Regions from separate parts of the Mesorhizobium sp. WSM4815 genome, predicted to be linked through region 4. Evidence: riboswitches for the same ligand, from Rfam matches in the RefSeq annotation. Region 4 holds a riboswitch; each other region holds the start of a gene.
The links. Region 4 has a riboswitch for cobalamin ahead of metE (5-methyltetrahydropteroyltriglutamate--homocysteine S-methyltransferase). Riboswitches for the same ligand answer to the same signal wherever they lie in the genome.
Positions count from the first base shown of each region.

Region 1: it holds a riboswitch for cobalamin, as region 4 does, so the genes downstream of both, AC0L2B_RS03720 (ABC transporter ATP-binding protein) here and metE (5-methyltetrahydropteroyltriglutamate--homocysteine S-methyltransferase) in region 4, are expected to answer to the same signal.
Region 2: it holds a riboswitch for cobalamin, as region 4 does, so the genes downstream of both, AC0L2B_RS05300 (CbtB domain-containing protein) here and metE (5-methyltetrahydropteroyltriglutamate--homocysteine S-methyltransferase) in region 4, are expected to answer to the same signal.
Region 3: it holds a riboswitch for cobalamin, as region 4 does, so the genes downstream of both, AC0L2B_RS30575 (aromatic ring-hydroxylating oxygenase subunit alpha) here and metE (5-methyltetrahydropteroyltriglutamate--homocysteine S-methyltransferase) in region 4, are expected to answer to the same signal.

Region 1 covers NZ_JBVVQS010000075.1:1,118-5,518, forward strand. Annotated here, with positions in the region: gene AC0L2B_RS03710 (bifunctional helix-turn-helix transcriptional regulator/GNAT family N-acetyltransferase) at 1-320, shown strand, start outside; gene AC0L2B_RS03715 (AraC family transcriptional regulator) at 492-1,325, opposite strand; cobalamin riboswitch at 1,591-1,795, shown strand; gene AC0L2B_RS03720 (ABC transporter ATP-binding protein) at 1,883-2,695, shown strand; gene AC0L2B_RS03725 (ABC transporter substrate-binding protein) at 2,692-3,639, shown strand; gene AC0L2B_RS03730 (FecCD family ABC transporter permease) at 3,669-4,401, shown strand, end outside.
Region 2 covers NZ_JBVVQS010000078.1:54,279-58,679, forward strand. Annotated here, with positions in the region: gene cbiB (adenosylcobinamide-phosphate synthase CbiB) at 1-196, shown strand, start outside; gene cobO (cob(I)yrinic acid a,c-diamide adenosyltransferase) at 370-984, opposite strand; gene cobU (bifunctional adenosylcobinamide kinase/adenosylcobinamide-phosphate guanylyltransferase) at 986-1,483, opposite strand; gene AC0L2B_RS05295 (CbtA family protein) at 1,506-2,270, opposite strand; gene AC0L2B_RS05300 (CbtB domain-containing protein) at 2,286-2,465, opposite strand; cobalamin riboswitch at 2,503-2,712, opposite strand; gene AC0L2B_RS05305 (heparan-alpha-glucosaminide N-acetyltransferase) at 3,104-4,096, shown strand; gene AC0L2B_RS05310 (methyltransferase family protein) at 4,093-4,401, shown strand, end outside.
Region 3 covers NZ_JBVVQS010000102.1:371,085-375,485, reverse strand. Annotated here, with positions in the region: gene AC0L2B_RS30590 (DUF680 domain-containing protein) at 97-333, opposite strand; gene AC0L2B_RS30585 (DUF680 domain-containing protein) at 408-632, opposite strand; gene AC0L2B_RS30580 (DUF680 domain-containing protein) at 700-906, opposite strand; cobalamin riboswitch at 1,414-1,616, shown strand; gene AC0L2B_RS30575 (aromatic ring-hydroxylating oxygenase subunit alpha) at 1,730-2,977, shown strand; gene AC0L2B_RS30570 (FAD-binding oxidoreductase) at 3,001-4,131, shown strand; gene AC0L2B_RS30565 (FAD-binding oxidoreductase) at 4,141-4,401, opposite strand, start outside.
Region 4 covers NZ_JBVVQS010000089.1:109,655-114,055, reverse strand. Annotated here, with positions in the region: gene metE (5-methyltetrahydropteroyltriglutamate--homocysteine S-methyltransferase) at 1-2,290, opposite strand, end outside; cobalamin riboswitch at 2,405-2,605, opposite strand; gene AC0L2B_RS12185 (adenosine kinase) at 2,992-3,984, opposite strand; gene metK (methionine adenosyltransferase) at 4,093-4,401, opposite strand, start outside.

The DNA.
Region 1 (4,401 bases), on a different contig from region 4:
AACGCAGCTGGATCGCCGAGCGGGAAGGGGAAGTCGTCGGCTCGGTCTTTCTCGTGCGCCAGTCGGACGCGGTGGCGAAGCTGCGCCTGCTCTATGTCGAGCCCTCGGCGCGCGGTCTCGGCATCGGCAGGCGGCTGGTCGAGGAATGCATCGGCTTTGCCCGTGCCAAGGGCTACAAGAAATTAACGCTGTGGACCAACGACGTGCTGACTTCAGCGCGCCGCATCTACGAGGCGGCCGGGTTCAAGCTGGCCAATCAGCAGCGCCACCACGCCTTCGGCAAGGATCTGGTCGGCCAGAACTGGAACCTGGAGTTGTAGCGTCTTTCCCTTCTCCCCTTGTGGGAGAAGGTGGATCGGCGCGCAGCGCCGAGACGGTTGAGGGGTGTTGGCCGGATCGCCGGCGGTGCCAAGCTGGAACACCCCTCATCCGGCCGCTTCGCGGCCACCTTCTCCCACAAGGGGATAAGGCAAGACAAGGCGGAGGCTTCCTCACCCTTTGACCGGTATCCAGATTTCCAGCCCGCCATTGCCGCTGCGCGGATCGAATTCGGGACCGTAGCGCTCGAATTCGGGCGCGTCGGCAATCTTGTGCCCGGAGGCCGGCAGCCATTTGTTCCAGATCGTGTTGACCGTGCGGCGGATGGTCGAGATGTGGTCACGATGGGCGAACACGGCGCATTTCTGCGCCGGCACGCGTACGCGCGAAAACCCCTTCGGCAGGTCCGAAAAATCGGACACCTCGACGCCGGCGATATAGTCGAAATTGCCTGCATCGTCGCCGTTGACGCAGACGCCATAGGCGATGTCGCCGACCTCGCCTGGAATGTTGCCGACATAGGGGCCGAACCGCTGCCACTGCATCGGAATGCCGGCGCTGGTTTCGCAGCTGTAGCGCTCGCCGAGACCGGCGATGAGGAACGGCCGGCTGGTTTCGAAACGCGGCGGCTCGAGATTGGCGAGGAAGGACTGGTCCATCAGGATCGGCTCCACGAGATCGAGGTTTTTGAGCGAGCCTTGCGCGCGCACCAGTTCCGGCGTGGTGCCGAACTGGTCGCGGAAGGCACGGGTGAAAGCCTCATGCGAGGCATAGCCGGCGTCGAGCGCGACCGAGAGGATGTCCGGTGCGCCGGCGGCGAGCCTGCGCGCCGCCTCGGTCAGCCGGCGAGAACGCAGGTAGCCCATCACCGAACGTCCGGTCGCCGCACCGAAAGCCCGCGTCACGTGAAAGCGCGACACACCGCTGCTGTTGGCGACATCGTCGAGCGAGATGGCCTCCGGCAGATGGCTTTCGACGAACCACAGCGCTTTCTCGGTCGGGTTCATATGGCTCCTTGCTGTGGGACTGCGCATTGGCCAGGTCATGGTATCGCTTGCTGGTGGAGGCAGTTTGATCGAAATTGCGCACCGCGCAATGCGACGGTGGTCGGCAAGTCGAAGGCGTTGGGCGAAGGGCTTGACGGGAGCAGGCGTTGTCTTTTAAGTAGTAACGTTATTACATTACGAGATTCGGTATGCTCGTTCTGACAAGACCATTGCTCGCGGGGCACTCTGGAACCCGGAAATTTATTGCGCTGGGATTGGCGGAAAACTAGGGTCGCTGACTGATGGTCCCCAAGCCGAAAGGCGAGGGGTGAAAAGGGAACACGGTGAGATTTTCGGATCGAGGCCGTGGCTGCCCCCGCAACTGTAAGCGGCGAGCAAAATCCGAAAATGCCACTGGCCGGCAAGGCTGGGAAGGCAGGATGGCGCAAGGACCCGCGAGCCAGGAGACCTGCCATCGCACGAGTTGACCGGACGGGGTGTGCCGGGAGGAGACGTGGACATCGGTCTTGTCGGCCGGTCCAGCTTCCTTCCGTCGCCATTGAGAAAGTGACGGTAAGTTGGACGCCTGCCAGCCTCTTCTTGAAGCGCGTGAACTGAGCGCCACGGCGAATGGCCAGCGCCTGGTCAGTGCGGTCAGCCTTTCGGTCGCGGCGGGAGACCGCCTCGCCATCATCGGTCCCAACGGCGCCGGCAAGACGACGCTGCTGCGCATGCTATGCGGCACGCTGCGTCCGAGCGGGGGAGATGTGAGATTTTCCGGACGCCGGCTGGAGACATTTCCGGCCGCCGAGCGGGCGCTGCACATGGCGGTCGTCGGCCAGACCGGTCAGCCCGATCCGCGGCTTGCCGTGATCGACTACGTCGGACTTGGGCGGGTCCCGCATGCCGGCTTGCGACGCAGGAGCGAGCAACGCGACATCGTCGTCGAAGCGCTTCGCAGAACCGGCCTGGTGCCGCTGCTCGGCCGCACCATCGGCTCGCTGTCGGGTGGTGAGCGGCAACGCGCTCAACTGGCGCGCGCCATCGCCCAGGAGCCGAAAATCCTGTTCCTCGATGAACCGACCAATCATCTCGATCCGCGCGCCCGCAGCGAACTTCTCGAACTCGTATCGCAGCTTGGCATGACCGTCGTGGCGGTGCTGCATGATCTGTCGCTGGTCACGCCATTTGCCACCAGGGTCGCGGTGATGAACGAGGCCCGCCTGCAGGCACTCGCCGGTCCGCGCGAGGCGCTGACCAAGCAGTTGATCCGCGAGATTTTCGGCGTCGAGGTGCTTCGGCTGCGCCATCCCACCGAAGACCGCGAACTCACGGTGTTCGAAGTCCCGAACCGTGCCTCTTCTGATCTAACCAAGGAGCAACACCCGTGAAACGCCTCGCATTGCCTTTTGCCTCTCTGCTGCTTGCCCAGGCCGCCTTCGCTTTCCCGGTAACAGTCGACAGCTGCGGCACACCGCTGACGTTCGACGCCGCGCCGAAGCGCGCCGTCATCCAGGATATGAACATGGCCGAGATGGCCTTCGCGCTGCGGCTGCAACCGTCGATCGTCGGCCTGACCGGCATCACCGGATGGTACAAGGTCGATCCGGAATTCAAGGCCGGGCAGGGCGCGATTCCGGAACTTGCGCCGAAATACCCGACGCTCGAAAACCTGGTCGCGGTCGAGCCCGATTTCTTCTTCGCCGGCTGGTATTACGGCATGAAGCCGGGCGGCGAGGTAACGCCCGATACGCTGGCGCCGCACGGCATCAAGACGCTGGTGCTGACGGAAAGCTGCGTCCATCTCGACAACAACCGCCCCGCCGCCTCGATGGACCTGCTCTACGGCGACATCGAAAAGCTGGGCAGGATTTTCGGCAAGGGGGCCGAGGCGAAAAAACTCGTTTCAGGCTGGAAAGCGCAACTCGCCGATATCACGGCAAAGGTCGGCGACCGCGAGGGGACGCGGGTGTTTCTCTACGACTCCGGCGAAGACAAACCCTTCACATCAGGCAAGTTCGCGATCCCCAGCGCCATGATCGCCGCTGCCGGCGGCGACAACATCATGGCCGACATGCAGACGAGCTGGGGCAACACGGATTGGGAAACGGTCGCTTCCCGCAATCCGCAGTTCCTGATCCTGCTCGACTACCAGGACGGCGGCGGTTACAGGAAACTGCTCGACTTCCTCAAAGTCCATCCGGCAATGAAGGAGACCGACGCGGTCCGGAATGAGCGCTTCGTCGCGCTGCGCTATGCCGAGCTGACGCCCGGACCCGCCAACATCGAGGCGATCGGCAAGATCGCCAGCGCGATGCACCCGGAAGCCTTCTGAGCTTGCGCCACAGGGCGTTCGAATTGGCCATGGCAGCAGGAGTGGCAGCAATCGCCGCTCTTGCTCTGCTGTCGATCGCCTATGGATCGACGGTCATAGCGTTGAGCGACGTGATTGCTGCGCTCGGACATGCGGCCGGGCTGGATGGAGACCTCGTGCCCGGCTCGGTCGGCAATATCCCGGTCGCCAAGATCCCGGTTGCCAAGATTGTCGTCGATCTCAGGCTGCCGCGCACCATCATGGCGATCTGTGTCGGCGCCGGGCTGGGCGTCATCGGCGCGCTGCTGCAGACGGTAACCCGAAACGACCTCGCCGATCCGTTCCTGTTCGGCCTTTCCTCCGGTGCGGCGGCGGGTGCTGTTTCCGTCATCACCATTTTTGGCGACCGTTTCGGCATCTGGACGTTGCCGGTTGCCGCCTTCACCGGCGGCATATTGGCCGCCGGCATCGTGCTTTTGCTGGTTTCGCGGGTGAGGGGGCAAGGCCCCGAACGGCTGATACTGGCCGGGCTTGCCGTCTCGTTCATGTTCATTGCCTTGACCAACTATCTCGTCTTCGCCGGAGACCAGCGCGCCGCTCACTCGGTTTTGTTCTGGACGATGGGCGGGCTCGGCCTGGCGCGATGGGACAATGTCGGGCTGGCTGCTCTTGGCGCGTGCACCATTCTTGCTTATGGCCTGTGGAACCATCGCAAGCTCGACGCCTTCCTGGCCGGCGAGAATGCTGCCGAAAGCCTCGGCGTGCCGGTTGTGCGGATGCGCA
Region 2 (4,401 bases), on a different contig from region 4:
CGGCGCGCTCGGCCTGGCGCTGGCCGGGCCGCGCTCCTACGACGGCGTCATGGTCGACGACGCGTTCATGGGCGAAGGCGGCCGCCGCGATGTCGAGAGCGTGGACATCAGACGAGCGCTAAGACTCTATCGGGTTGCCGACTTTCTGCTGATGGGACTGTTCGGCTTGCTGTCGGTGATCGTCATCGTTGCGTGACTGCGGCCTCCCCTTCTCCCCTTGTGGGAGAAGGTGGCCGCGAAGCGGCCGGATGAGGGGTGTTCCAGCTTGGTACCGACGGCGCTCCGTCCAGCAGCCCTCAACCGTCTTGGCGCTACGTGCCAATCCACCTTCTCCCACAAGGGGAGAAGGGAGAAGAGGCGAACGAAACCTCAGAACTCTATGCCTTGCTGCGCCTTCACGCCGGCGGAAAAGTGATGCTTGGTGACGCCCATCTCGGTGACCAGATCGGCGGCATCGACCAGCGCCTGCTTGGCGTTGCGGCCGGTGACGACGATATGCAGGTTTTCGCGGCGGCCCTTCAGCGCCGCCACCACCGTGTCGAGATCGAGATAGTCGTAGCGCAGCGCGATGTTCAACTCGTCGAGTACCAGCAGGCTGATCGATGGATCGGCCATCAGCTCGAGCACCTTGGCCCAGGCAGCCTCGGCGGCGGCGATGTCGCGCTTCAGATCCTGCGTTTCCCAGGTAAAACCCTCGCCCATCGTGTGCCAGACGACCCGGTCGCCGAAAGCGGCAAAGGCGTCCTTCTCGCCAGTATGCCATTTGCCCTTGATGAACTGGACGACGCCGACGCGCCTGCCGTAGCCGAGCATCCTCAGCGCCAGCCCGAAGGCGGCAGTGGTCTTGCCCTTGCCGGGCCCGGTGTTGACGATCAGCAGTCCCTTCTCGACCGTCTTGGCCGCGACCTCGGCGTCCTGCACCGCCTTGCGTTTGGCCATCTTGGCGCGGTGGCGTTGCTCGTCCCTGTCGTCGATATCGGTCATATCACTTCACCTTGAGCGGCAGTCCCGCCACCATCAGCAGTACTGTGCCGGCGACGGCGGCGACCTGCTGGTTGAGCCGGCCGGCGGCATCGCGGAACCGGCGGGCAAGCGCATTGTCGGGCACGATGCCCTGCCCGACCTCGTTGGAAACCACGAACCACGGCCCGCGCGGCCGCGACAGCACATCCGCCAGCCCTCGGCATTCGGCCTCAATGTCGCGTTCGGCCAGCATATGGTTGGACAGCCACAGCGTCAGGCAGTCGATCAGGACGGGCCGGCCGTCAGGCAGCCCCCCGATCGCGCCGACGAGATCGAGCGGCGCGTCGATGGTCGTCCAGCCGCAGCCGCGCCGCGCCCGGTGCAGCGCGATGCGTTCGCGCATCTCGTCGTCATAGGCTTGCGCCGTGACGATGTAGGTCCACGGCGCCGGACAGGCCTTCACCAGGCTTTCGGCATGCGCGCTCTTGCCCGAGCGTGCACCGCCGATGACCAGGGTCAGCTTGCTGCCTGGAGCAGCGCGATCAGGCAAGGCTGTCGCGCAGGCCGGTTGCGGCGCCGGTCAAGCGGCCGCGCACCACGCCGACGACAGCGCCGAGCACCAGCCAGAACACCAGATTGGTCAGCGTCACCGCCACCACGAACTGGTGGTGCAGGCCTTCCGGGATCGGCGATTCGAAACTGTCGGGCTGCGGCGCGCCGACAATATGCGGCGCCACGATCAACGCCACGGCAATCACCGCCAGCGGCAATGACTTGCGAAAGGCGAGCAGGCCGAGACCGGCCGCGGTCGCCACCACCGTTGCCGTCCACCAGATCTGGCGCTGGGCGAGATCGGCCGCCGGCATCGCCGGCAGTTCGGGCGGCAGGCCAAGGTTCGGGGCCAGCGTGAACACGGCAAAGCCGGCAAGGCCCCAGAACAGGCCCTGTCGCCAATTGCCGATGCCGCCGGCGAATTCCGAAGCGGCGACCAGGATCAGCGCAAAGCCGATGCCGGTGACGACGTTGGCAACGACGTTAAAGGCGAAGCGCTCGAAGCCATCGGCCGGCGCCCAGCCTTCCTCTTCCGCGGTGGCTGCTTCAGCCGGCACGGCGCTGCTCATGGCATTACTGCCTGCTGCGGCCGGCGACAAACCATGGTCATGCGTGTGACCACCGCCGGCCTGTTCGTAGACTTCCGCCTTGAGGATGAGTGGCACCGTGGCGTAGGCCTGCATGCAGGCGAGAACGACGCCGGCCACAAGCCCTGCGATCGCCGCGATGAACACGACGTTGCGAAACAGTGTCATGGTGTCAGCCCCTCGTCAGTGGCAGGGAAAGCCCGTCGAATGGCGATAGTCGTGAGCGGCATTGTGGACCGCATCGATGTGCGAGAAGCCGACAAAGCCCATGACGAAAACGCCGAGAAATGCAGCAAGCGCCAACTGCACAAAGCGCGACTGCGAGGAGACGGAAGCGCCGAGCGAGACGGAAGCGGTATTCATGTCTTGTCCTTTCGCCCTCCACCCGAGGGCATAGAAGTCAGTTCTCCTGTCGCCGGCAGGTCTCCTGGCTCGCGGATCAGCGCCCTTCCCCACCTTCCCGAAGAAGCTCTTCCCGAAGAAAATCTTCAGTGGCATATGGAGAGGACTACCGCACACAGTTGCGGGGGCAGCCACGGCATCGGGCGAATTTTGCCCCTACCGCATTCCCTCTTGGTTCCAAAACGGAACCGACGACGGCTGCGACTATAGGCAGAATCGCCGCGCCCGGCAAACCAAATTCCGCCAGCTAGCAGCGCGAATGCGCCGTGCCGGGAACCAGCTTGGTTCCTCTTCGCCGCGATCTTGATGGTTGAATCGTCGGCGCTGCCCCTCATCTGCCTGCCGGCATCTTCTCCCCGTATAGTGACGGGGAGAAGGGGGCTGTCATCGGCGGTTTCGCCAATCATCAGCGTCGCAAGGATGGCGCCGGGCGTTGCGGCCGGCTTCTTTCTCCCCGTCACTATACGGGGAGAAATGCCCGGCAGGGCAATGAGGGGCGGCGCCGGCTTCGACGCCCTGGGCATCAACGGGCCCTGTCTTCTTTTGTCCGGGGCAACCATGATAGTCGTCTTGCAGCACTGAATCAGAATTGCGAGATCATGACCATTCCTACGCCGGCCGTTCAGGACCGATCCAGGCGCATCATCGCTATCGACGTCGCCCGCGGCATCGCTTTGCTTGCCATGGCGAGCTACCATTTCACCTGGGATCTCGAATTCTTCGGCTACACCGATCCCGGCCTGACCGCCTTTGGCTGGTGGAAATTCTACGCGCGCTGCATCGCTTCGACCTTCCTGTTCCTGGTCGGCGTCAGCCTGTTCCTCGCCCATGGCAAGCAAATCCGCTGGAACGGCTTCTGGAAACGCTTCGCCATGGTCGGCGGGGCGGCGCTCGCCATATCGGCCGCCACCAGGCTTGCCACACCCGACAGTTTCATCTTCTTCGGCATCCTGCACGAGATCGCACTGGCCAGCCTGCTCGGCCTGGCGTTTCTGCGGCTGCCGGCGCTGCTGACGCTGGTTGTCGCAGCTTTCGTCATCACCGCGCCGCTCTACCTCAGGTCCGAGATCTTCGATCATCCGGCCCTGTGGTGGGTCGGCCTGTCGGCAACCAACCCGCGCTCCAACGATTATGTCCCGCTGTTTCCATGGTTCGGCGCTGTGCTTGCCGGCATCGCAGCGGCAAAGCTTGCCTTCGCCTCCGGCATGCTGACGCGGCTGGCGGGCCTGACGCCCGGCCGCTGGACTAATCCGCTGGTCTTTATCGGCCGGCACAGCCTCGCCTTCTATCTGATCCACCAGCCGGTGCTGATCGGCTCGGTCTGGCTGATTTCGCAAGTCATGCCGGCAGCGGTCGAAACCAGGCAGGTCACCTTCCTGAAAGAGTGCCAGGCATCGTGCGAGCAATCGCGCGACACGGAGTTCTGCAGCAGCTATTGTGTCTGCATGCTCGATACGCTCGAGGGCGAGGCCACGCTTGATCGGCTCTACCGCAACGACCAGGCTGCGGAATGGAAGGCGCATCTCGACGAGCTCGCCGGCGCCTGCACTGCCAAGGCCGACGGCACTTTGATGGAGGGAGGAGCACAATGACCGACCATCAGCAGAAACCGGGCCAACAGAAACCGGGACAGCAAAAACCGGGGTTTATACCGTGGCCGCCGCTGATCTATGTCGCGGCCATCGCCGTCAGCATCGCGCTTGGCTTGCTTTATCCGCTGCCATGGATCGGCGGTCTTTTGGGCGACATCCTGTTCGCGGCCGGCTGGGTGGCATTGTTCGGCGTCGTCGCACTCTGGTTCACGGCGATCCGCATCATGATCCGGGCAAAGACGACGCTCCACCCGAACGCCGTGCCGGACCATCTGGTGACATCGGGCCCCTTCGCCGTCAGCCGC
Region 3 (4,401 bases), on a different contig from region 4:
ACGTGCGTCCAAGTGGACGCACAAAGGTACGCTCCAACACTTTAAACCTGCGCATCGTGCTTTCCGAGAATCGGAACCGATTTTCGGGCCGATGCGCTAGCGGCCGAACAGGTTCCGGTCGCTGCCCTGCGGGGCCGACTTCTGTACGTCGCCCGACGAGTTGAGCAGCTTGTAGACCGGCGAGCCGGTATTGCGTACCGAAGAAGTCTGCGTGTTGTCGACGTTGATGGTCGCCTGCTTGTTGATGTCGGTTCTGCCAAAGTTGTCGCTACCGGCAAAAGCGCCGCCCGCAGCAATCAAAAGCGCGGCGGCGGTAAGAACGATCTTCTTCATTTTCAAAACTCCTGGATTTTCTTGGTTCCGCCAGCCCGGCGGGCAAATGCCGCCGCCGCTGTTGGAACGAACTGTTAGTTGTTGCCGAACAGGTTACGGTCGCTGCCGTTGACGGGTTTCTCGTCAGCCGGAACCGGATTCTGCGGCGAAGCCGAATTCCGAATCGAAGCCGTGTACGAGTTGCTGTCGACCGCAGCGGCCGGCTGGTTGGCGCCGTTCGATCCAAAGTTGTCGCTGCCGGCAAAAGCGCTGCCGGATATGGCCACAATGGCGGCGGTGGCAAGAATGAGCTTCTTCATTTCAAATACTCCTGAGTTCCTCAGATCCCGAGCGGCGGACCGCCACTTTGCTGTTTGGGACCAGCTGTTAATTGTTGCCGAAAAGGTTGCGGTCGGCGCCCTGGCCAACGGGCTGCTTTTCAGCGTGAGCCGGCGTCTGGACAGAGGCCGTATACGAGCTGTCGACCGAAGCAGTCGGCTGGGTGGCGGCGTTGGACCCATAATGGTCGCTGCCGGCAAAGGCGCTGCCGGTGATGGCCAGAGCGGCGACGGCAGCAAGAGCGATCTTTTTCATTTTAGTACTCCAGTATCTTAGTCTTCAGTCCGTCTAGCGGCGTGTCTTGGGAGGATGCGCGCGTCGTTCGGACAGCCCCGATGTGGGAAGGCCATTCGGCGGATTCCAATCACGAAGTTGTTCCGTATGGACCAAGAATCTACACCTTGAAATTGTACCAGAAGCATCTACTACCATGGTTTTATGGTTCGTTTTCAATATCTTATTCAAAATTAGCCATTCATGATTTGACGGATTGGCGGATCTGCGTTCACAGCATGCTGTACTCATTGTCAACAGAAACGAACCGTTCGGTTCGATTTTAGAGGCGGCTAATAGTCACTTTTGTAAACTGTTAACCTTCCTGGTCGCCGCCGCGGGTCGGATTCGATGTCACGGCAGCCGACAATGGCCGCCGACAAAGTGGGGTTTCAGCCCTGCAGATATAAACCTGCAGGTTTCGCAGGCGGTGTCGCGCCGCATGGATACGATGTCGCTTTCATGCCGGCAGTCAGCCGGCCGGCATGATTAGATCACGCCATCTCAGGTGCCGCTTGGTGACGACGAAGCGGAGAATTGGGAAGCCGGTCAGAACCCGGCGCTGCCCCCGCAACGGTGGTGGAGTTCAAGTCGCAACGGGAGACCACTGGGCCACAAGCCTGGGAAGGTGTCGCGACGAGTCCGCAAGGACACTCCAGAGCCCGGAAACCAGCCCGAGATTTTCAGACTCGACTGATCGCGGTGGGCGGTCAAGAGGTGGATGATGCACGTCCGGCCCTGTCGCCGGCGTGCAAACGGTCCTCCCTCCATCACCACCAGTTCAGTCCTTACACGAGGACAGGACATGGACGCGCGCAACGACATGCTGAGGCTCTTGCACGGCCGCAGGCAAGGCTATTCGCTCGAGCAGCCCTTCTACACCGATCCAGATTTCTTCAAGCTCGACATGGAGCTGATCTGGTATCGCGACTGGCTGTTCATCGGCCACGATTGCGAGTTGCCGAAAGCTGGCAGCTATATCACCGCCCAGATCGGCGACTATCCGGTCGTGCTGGTCCGCGACCAGCAAGGCAAGATCAATGCCTTCCACAATTCCTGCCGGCATCGCGGCAGCCGTGTCTGCAATGCCGACAAGGGCACTGCGGCGAAGCTGGTCTGCCCCTATCACCAGTGGACCTACGAGCTGGACGGCCGGCTGTTGTTTGCTCGCCAGATGGCAGACGGCTTCGACAAGAGCCAGTTCAGCCTGAAGCCGGTGGCTTGCGAAAGCGTTGCCGGCTACATCTTTATCTGCTTGGCCAACGAGCCGGCCGACTTCGCGCCGATGCGCGCCATGATCGAGCCTTACCTGCTGCCGCACCGGCTGCGCGAGGCAAAAATCGCCTTCGAATCGACCATCGTCGAGAAGGGCAACTGGAAGCTCGTCTGGGAGAACAACCGCGAGTGCTACCATTGCGCCGGCAACCATCCGGAACTCTGCAAGACATTCCCGGAAGCGCCGACCGTGACCGGCGTGCAGGGCGCCGACAGCGATCCGGAGATGCTCGCGCACTGGGCGAAATGCGAGGCGGCGGGCTTGCCGAGCAAGTTCCGCATCGATCCGGCCGGGCAGTATCGCGTCACCCGCGCGCCGCTGCTGCGCGACGCCGTCAGCTACACGATGACGGGAAGACGCGCGGTGAAGAAGAACCTTTCCGACAGCGTTTCGACCGACCGTATCGGCTCGCTGCTGCTCTATCACTATCCGACGAGTTGGAACCATATCCTCGGCGATCATGCCGTCACCTTCCGCGTGCTGCCGATCAGTGCCACGGAAACGGCCGTCACCACCAAATGGCTTGTCCACAAGGACGCGGTCGAAGGCGTCGATTACGACCTCGCCGAACTCACCCATGTCTGGACCGAGACCAACGACCAGGACCGTCGCATTGTCGAGGAAAACGCCTTCGGCATCCTGTCGCCGGCCTATGAGCCCGGCCCCTATTCGGAACTGCATGAGGGCGGCGTCATCCAGTTCGTCGAATGGTACGCCTCCTTCATCGGGCCGCGCCTTGCCGAGGCCGGGCGGCCGGCGCTGCGCAGCGTCGCCTGAACGAGGTCAAGGGGATGAATGCGATGACGGACCTTGGCCTCTACCGCCATCTCGACGAGATGGCGCCCTGGAACGACAGGCTCCAGGTGCTGGAAGTCATCGGCGTCAGCGACGAGGCGCCTGACGTGAAGACCTTCACCTTCCGCTCTGACAACCAGACCTGGTTCCGCTACAGACCGGGGCAGTTCGTGACGCTGGAACTGCCGACCACCGAGGGCCCGATGATGCGGACCTATACGCTGTCGTCCTCGCCGTCGAGGCCGTTCTCGATCGCGGTGACGGTGAAAGCGCAGGCCGGCAGCCTCGGCACCCGCTGGATGTTCGACAATCTGAAGCCCGGCGTTCACGTGAAGGCCTATGGGCCGGCGGGCGACTTTTCGCTGCACAGCCATCCAGCGGCCAAGTATCTGTTCATTTCGGCCGGCTCAGGCGTGACGCCGATGATGTCGATGCTGCGCTGGCTGAACGACTGCGCGCCATGGACAGATGTCGGCTTCGTCAACTGCGCGCGAAAGCCCGAGGAGATCATCTTCCGCAAGGAGCTCGAGCTGCTCGGCAGCCGCATGCCGGGCCTGACGCTCGGCTTCATGATCGAGGAGCGGTCCAGCCGTGAGGGCTGGTTCGGCCATATGGGCCGGATCGACGCGATACGGCTGCCGCTGCTGGCGCCCGATTTTCGCGAGCGCGAAATTTTCTGCTGCGGCCCCGGCCCGTTCATGCGCGCCGTGCGGCAGATGCTGGAGGCGGCCGGCTTCGACATGGCCAACTACCATCAGGAGAGCTTTGCGGCCCCGGCGGTGGAGGAAATTCCGGCCCCGTTCGGTTCGCCGGCAGAGGGTGGGCCGGCAAAAGGTGGGCCAGCAGAGGGCGGGATCGAGGTACCTGCCGAGGCCGCAACGCCGATCCGCTTTTCGCTTTCGGATATTGATGCCGAATGCGTTGCCGGCCAGACCGTGCTGCAGACGGCGCGCGCTTCGGGCGTACGCATCCCCGCAGCCTGCGAGTTCGGCCTGTGCGGAACCTGCAAGGTGAAAAAGGTCTCGGGCACGGTCGAGATGAGCCACAATGGCGGCATCCTCGATCACGAGATCGACGACGGCTTCATCCTTGCCTGCTGTTCGAAGCCGCTGGCGGCGCTCGAGATCGACGCCTGACCGGGGAGCTTAAACCCCGTAGCGCTCGGTGCGGATGAGGCTTGCCGGAACGCCGGCATCGATCAGCGCCTGGGCGGCGGCTGACACGAAGGCATTCGAGCCGCAGACAAAGGCGAACCTTGGCGGCGCGGGCAGCCGCAGCATCGATTGCTCCATCATCGCGGCATCGACCCGCCGCGAATAGTCTGACGGGCGCGGGGCGGCCTCGCGGGTCAGCGCCAACACCAGATCGAAGCCGTCCCGGCGATCGTGGAAGTCGATCAGCTCGTC
Region 4 (4,401 bases):
CGACCATGTTCATGAGGGCAGGCCGGACCTCCTCCCATTTCCTTGTTTTGAGGCCACAATCCGGATTCACCCACAGTTGGCCGTCCGACAGTCGCGCGCGGGCAAGTTGGGCGAGATGTAAAATTTCGCCGACTTCCGGGATACGTGGTGAGTGAATGTCGTAGACGCCAGGACCGATGTCATTCGGATATTTGGACTTCGTGAAGGCGTCTAGCAGTTCCATTTTGGAGCGCGACGTCTCAATCGAAATCACGTCCGCGTCCAGTTCAGCGATCGAGTCGATGATCTCATTGAACTCAGAATAGCACATGTGGGTGTGAATTTGGGTCGCGTCCGCTACACCCGTTGAAGCGAGCCGGAAGCATTCGACAGCCCAGCCGAGATAATGTTTCCAGTCGGACTTCCGCAGGGGCAAGCCTTCGCGAAACGCGGCCTCATCGATCTGGATCACCCTTGCGCCAGCTCTTTCCAGGTCGGCCACTTCATCGCGGATGGCGAGCGCGATTTGGCGGCAGACCTCGGCGCGGGGTACGTCGTCGCGCACAAAAGACCAGTTAAGAATGGTCACTGGGCCTGTGAGCATGCCCTTTACCGGCTTTTTCGTCAGCGACTGGGCAAATTGCCACCAGAGGACCGTCATCGGATTGGGCCGCGATACGTCGCCGAAGATGATGGGAGGGCGCACGAGCCGGGAGCCGTAACTTTGCACCCAGCCATGCTGGGTGAAGGCGAGGCCGGACAGCTGCTCGCCGAAATGCTGCACCATGTCGTGTCGTTCGAACTCGCCGTGTACCAGCACGTCCAGCCCGATCTCCTCCTGCCAACGCACAGCCGCCTCAGTCTCCTTCTTCAGGAAGGCCTGGTAGTCGACATAGCTCAGCCGGCCCTTCGCGTGAGCGGAGCGCGCCCTGCGCACCTCGGGCGTCTGCGGGAAGGACCCGATGGTCGTCGTCGGGAACGGCGGCAGGCGGAGCGTGTCGGCCTGGACTCTCGAGCGCTTGGCAAATGCGCTCTTTCGTTGCTTCATGACGCCGTCAATGCTGCTAATTCGACCGTGGACGAGCGGATCATGGACCTTTGTAGACATTGCGCGCGCGGCGGCCGCCTCGGCAGAAGCTTTCAATGAGCCTGCTACGGCCTCCCTGCCTTCGGATAAGGCTTGGGCCAGCACGAGCAGCTCTTCAGTCTTCTGGGCGGCGAATGCCAGCCACGAACTGACGTCCACATCCAGCGCGGTCTCCATCCGCAGGTCCATCGGCACATGAAGCATCGAGCAGGAAGGCGCAATCTCGACGCGATCCAGCGGCCAGCCGGCAACGACCGGCTTGATGCGGTCGAGAATGGCAGCCAGGTTCGCGCGCCAGACGTTGCGGCCGTCGATCAAGCCAAGTGAGAGCACCAGATCCTTCGGTGCGAGCCGACCAACCGTCTCCAACTGCTCGGGAGCGCGCACGAGATCGAGATGTAGGCCCGCCAGGCGCAGCGAAAGCGTGGTCTCGAGATTGTCCCCGAGCGGCCCGAAATAGGTAGCCAGCATAATTTTCAACTTGGGCGCGGCTTTCGACAGCTGGCCATAGGTGAATTCGAAGGCAGCTCGTTCGATCGGGTTAAGATCGAGCACAAGCGCCGGCTCATCAATCTGCACCCAGTCCGCCCCCGAGAGCTCCAGCGTCCGCAGGAGTTGCTCGTAGACGGGCAGCAGCCGCGGTAGGAGCGCTATCGGATCGAAACCCTGGTCGGGAGACTTCGCCAGCTTGAGGAAGGTGACCGGTCCAAGGATGACCGGGCGTGTATGGATGCCAAGCTCTTTTGCCTCCAGAAAGTGATCGACTGGGTTCGTCGACGAGAGCGCGAATGTCTGATCCTGGCTCAGCTCCGGCACGATGTAGTGGTAGTTAGTGTCGAACCATTTGGTCATTTCCATCGCGGTTACGCGCTGCCCCTGAACTGCATGCCCGTGACTGGCGTGTCCACAACCCGCAGTATCGCCTTGCGTCCCGCGCGCCATCGCGAAGTAGATGTCGAGCGGGACCTCGCCGCCCGTCCAGCCGTAACGAGCTGGCACGGCGCCGACCATTGCTGCGGTGTCGAGCACATGGTCATACAGTGAGAAGTCGTTCGACGGGATTTTCGACACGCCGCGGTCGTGCTGCTCGCTCCAGCTGGCGGCACGGAGTGCCTTCGCCGTCGACAGAAGGTTGGCAGCAGAAGATTTTCCGGACCAGTAGCTTTCGAGCGCGAATTTCAGTTCTCGCCGGCGACCGACACGCGGCATGCCAAGCGTTGCTATGGGAACTTGCTGGGAGACATTCATTCCATACCCCGATGGTTGCGGCGGGGACAAGGAAGGCGCTAGCAGGCCGGCATAAACGCCGAGCTGCCGCGGCCACCAGACACCCCGCCCGTGACGTTGTTTACCGTGGCAGGTCTCCTGGCTCGCGGGTCACAGCCTCTGCCCCGTCTTCCCGGGGCAGTTCGCCCCAGTGACATTGATGGGTTTGGCTCGCCGCTTACAGTTGCGGGGGCAGCGCCGGCATTGCACCGGCTTCCCTCTTAGCTCTGCTACGGCAACGCCTAGCGGAGAACCACGACACGCGGACAATCGCAGCAGCCCGCTTTGTTGTCAATGAGGTATAAAGAAATGTTTATGTGTTTATGTGAACTGTTCACCTGCGGCTCCCAATTCGGAGGTCGCCGTAGAGCTGAGCCTTCTGCGCCACTCTCCGGTGTGCGCAGGCTGTGCCTGGCCGCTCGGGCAATCTGCCATTTGTACGATCCCGTCCCAAAACGACTTCGTCAAAAATGGCGCGTGTTGGCCATTCATGATCGGCAGTACTGGCCCGAAGTGCGACAACGTTCCTGAGCCTCAACAACCAGAAATTTGGAGAAAAACCGCCATCCTTCTCGGACTGGTACGCGTTCGATTTACACGCGCTCGTCTGGACAGCCTGCACAACAGGAAGGTGGGCAACACGTGGCGGAAATGCCGCCCTACAGCGAACCCGCCTGTTCAGCCTCGCGGCGCAAATTCTGCCGGGGTCTGGGGCCGATCTGCTGGATCACCAATCCGGCCGCCAGTGAGCCAAGGTCGCCGCAGGTCTGCAGGTCGCGGCCTTGCGTGTAGCCATGCAGGAAGCCGGCGGCATAGAGATCGCCGGCGCCTGTCGTGTCAACCAGTTCCTTGATCGCGGTCGCCTTGATCACCACGGTCTCGCCGCCGCGCACGATCACCGAGCCCTTTTCAGAACAGGTCACGGCGGCGATCCTGCAATCCGTGCGGATCTGCGCCAGTGCCTCGTCGAACGAGGCGGTCTGGTACAGCGACTTGATCTCGTGGCTGTTGGCAAACACGATGTCGACGGTGCCCGAGCGCATCAGCTCCAGAAACTCCTCGCGGTAGCGGTCGACGCAGAACGAATCCGACAATGTCATCGACACTTCGCGCCCGGCTGCGTGGGCGAGCTTCGCCGTCTGCCGGAACGCTTCCTTGGCGCGCGGCGGGTCCCACAGATAGCCCTCGAAATAGGTAACGGCGGCGCCCGACGCCTTGTCCGCCTCGACATCCTCCGGACCGAGCTCGACGCAAGCGCCGAGATAGGTGTTCATCGAGCGCTCGCCGTCCGGCGTGACGAAGATCATCGAGCGCGCCGTCGGCGGTTCGCCATTGAGCGGCCTGGTGTCGAAGGCGACGCCCTGGGCGTGCATGTCATGGGCGTAGATCTCGCCGAGCGTGTCATTCGAGACCTTGCCGAAGAAGGCGGCGCGGCCGCCGAAGCTGGCGACGCCCGCCGCCGTGTTGCCGGCGCTGCCGCCGGAGGCTTCGATGGCCGGGCCCATGCGGCTGTAGAGCAGCTCGGCGCGCCTCATGTCGATCAAATTCATCGCGCCCTTGATGATGCCGTTCGTCTCAAGGAATGCCTCGTCGCACTGGGCGATGATGTCGACAATGGCATTACCGATACAAAGCACGTCATAGTCCAGCATCTATTCATATCTCCGCCAAAAACCCACCCTCTGCCGCGCCGGGCGCGGGCGGGTTTTTGCAGGTGTGGAATGGAGTTGCCGTATGCCGCTGCATCCAACATCGGCGCATCACGCTGCTGCCGGTCCTGCCTCACGCAGCAGGTCCTCAGCTCTGTCCGTCCTTTCCCACGTGAACTCCGGCTCTTCGCGGCCGAAGTGTCCGTATGTCGCGGTCTTGCGGTATATTGGGCGTAAGAGATCAAGCATCTTGATGATGCCTTTCGGTCGGAGATTGAAAAGCTCAAGAACGACGCGCTCGATCCTTTTTTCGTCGATCTTTGCGGTTCCGAAGGTATTGATCAGGATAGACACCGGCGCGGCCACACCGATCGCGTAGGCAAGCTGAACCTCGCAGACATCCGCAAGGCCGCTTGCAAC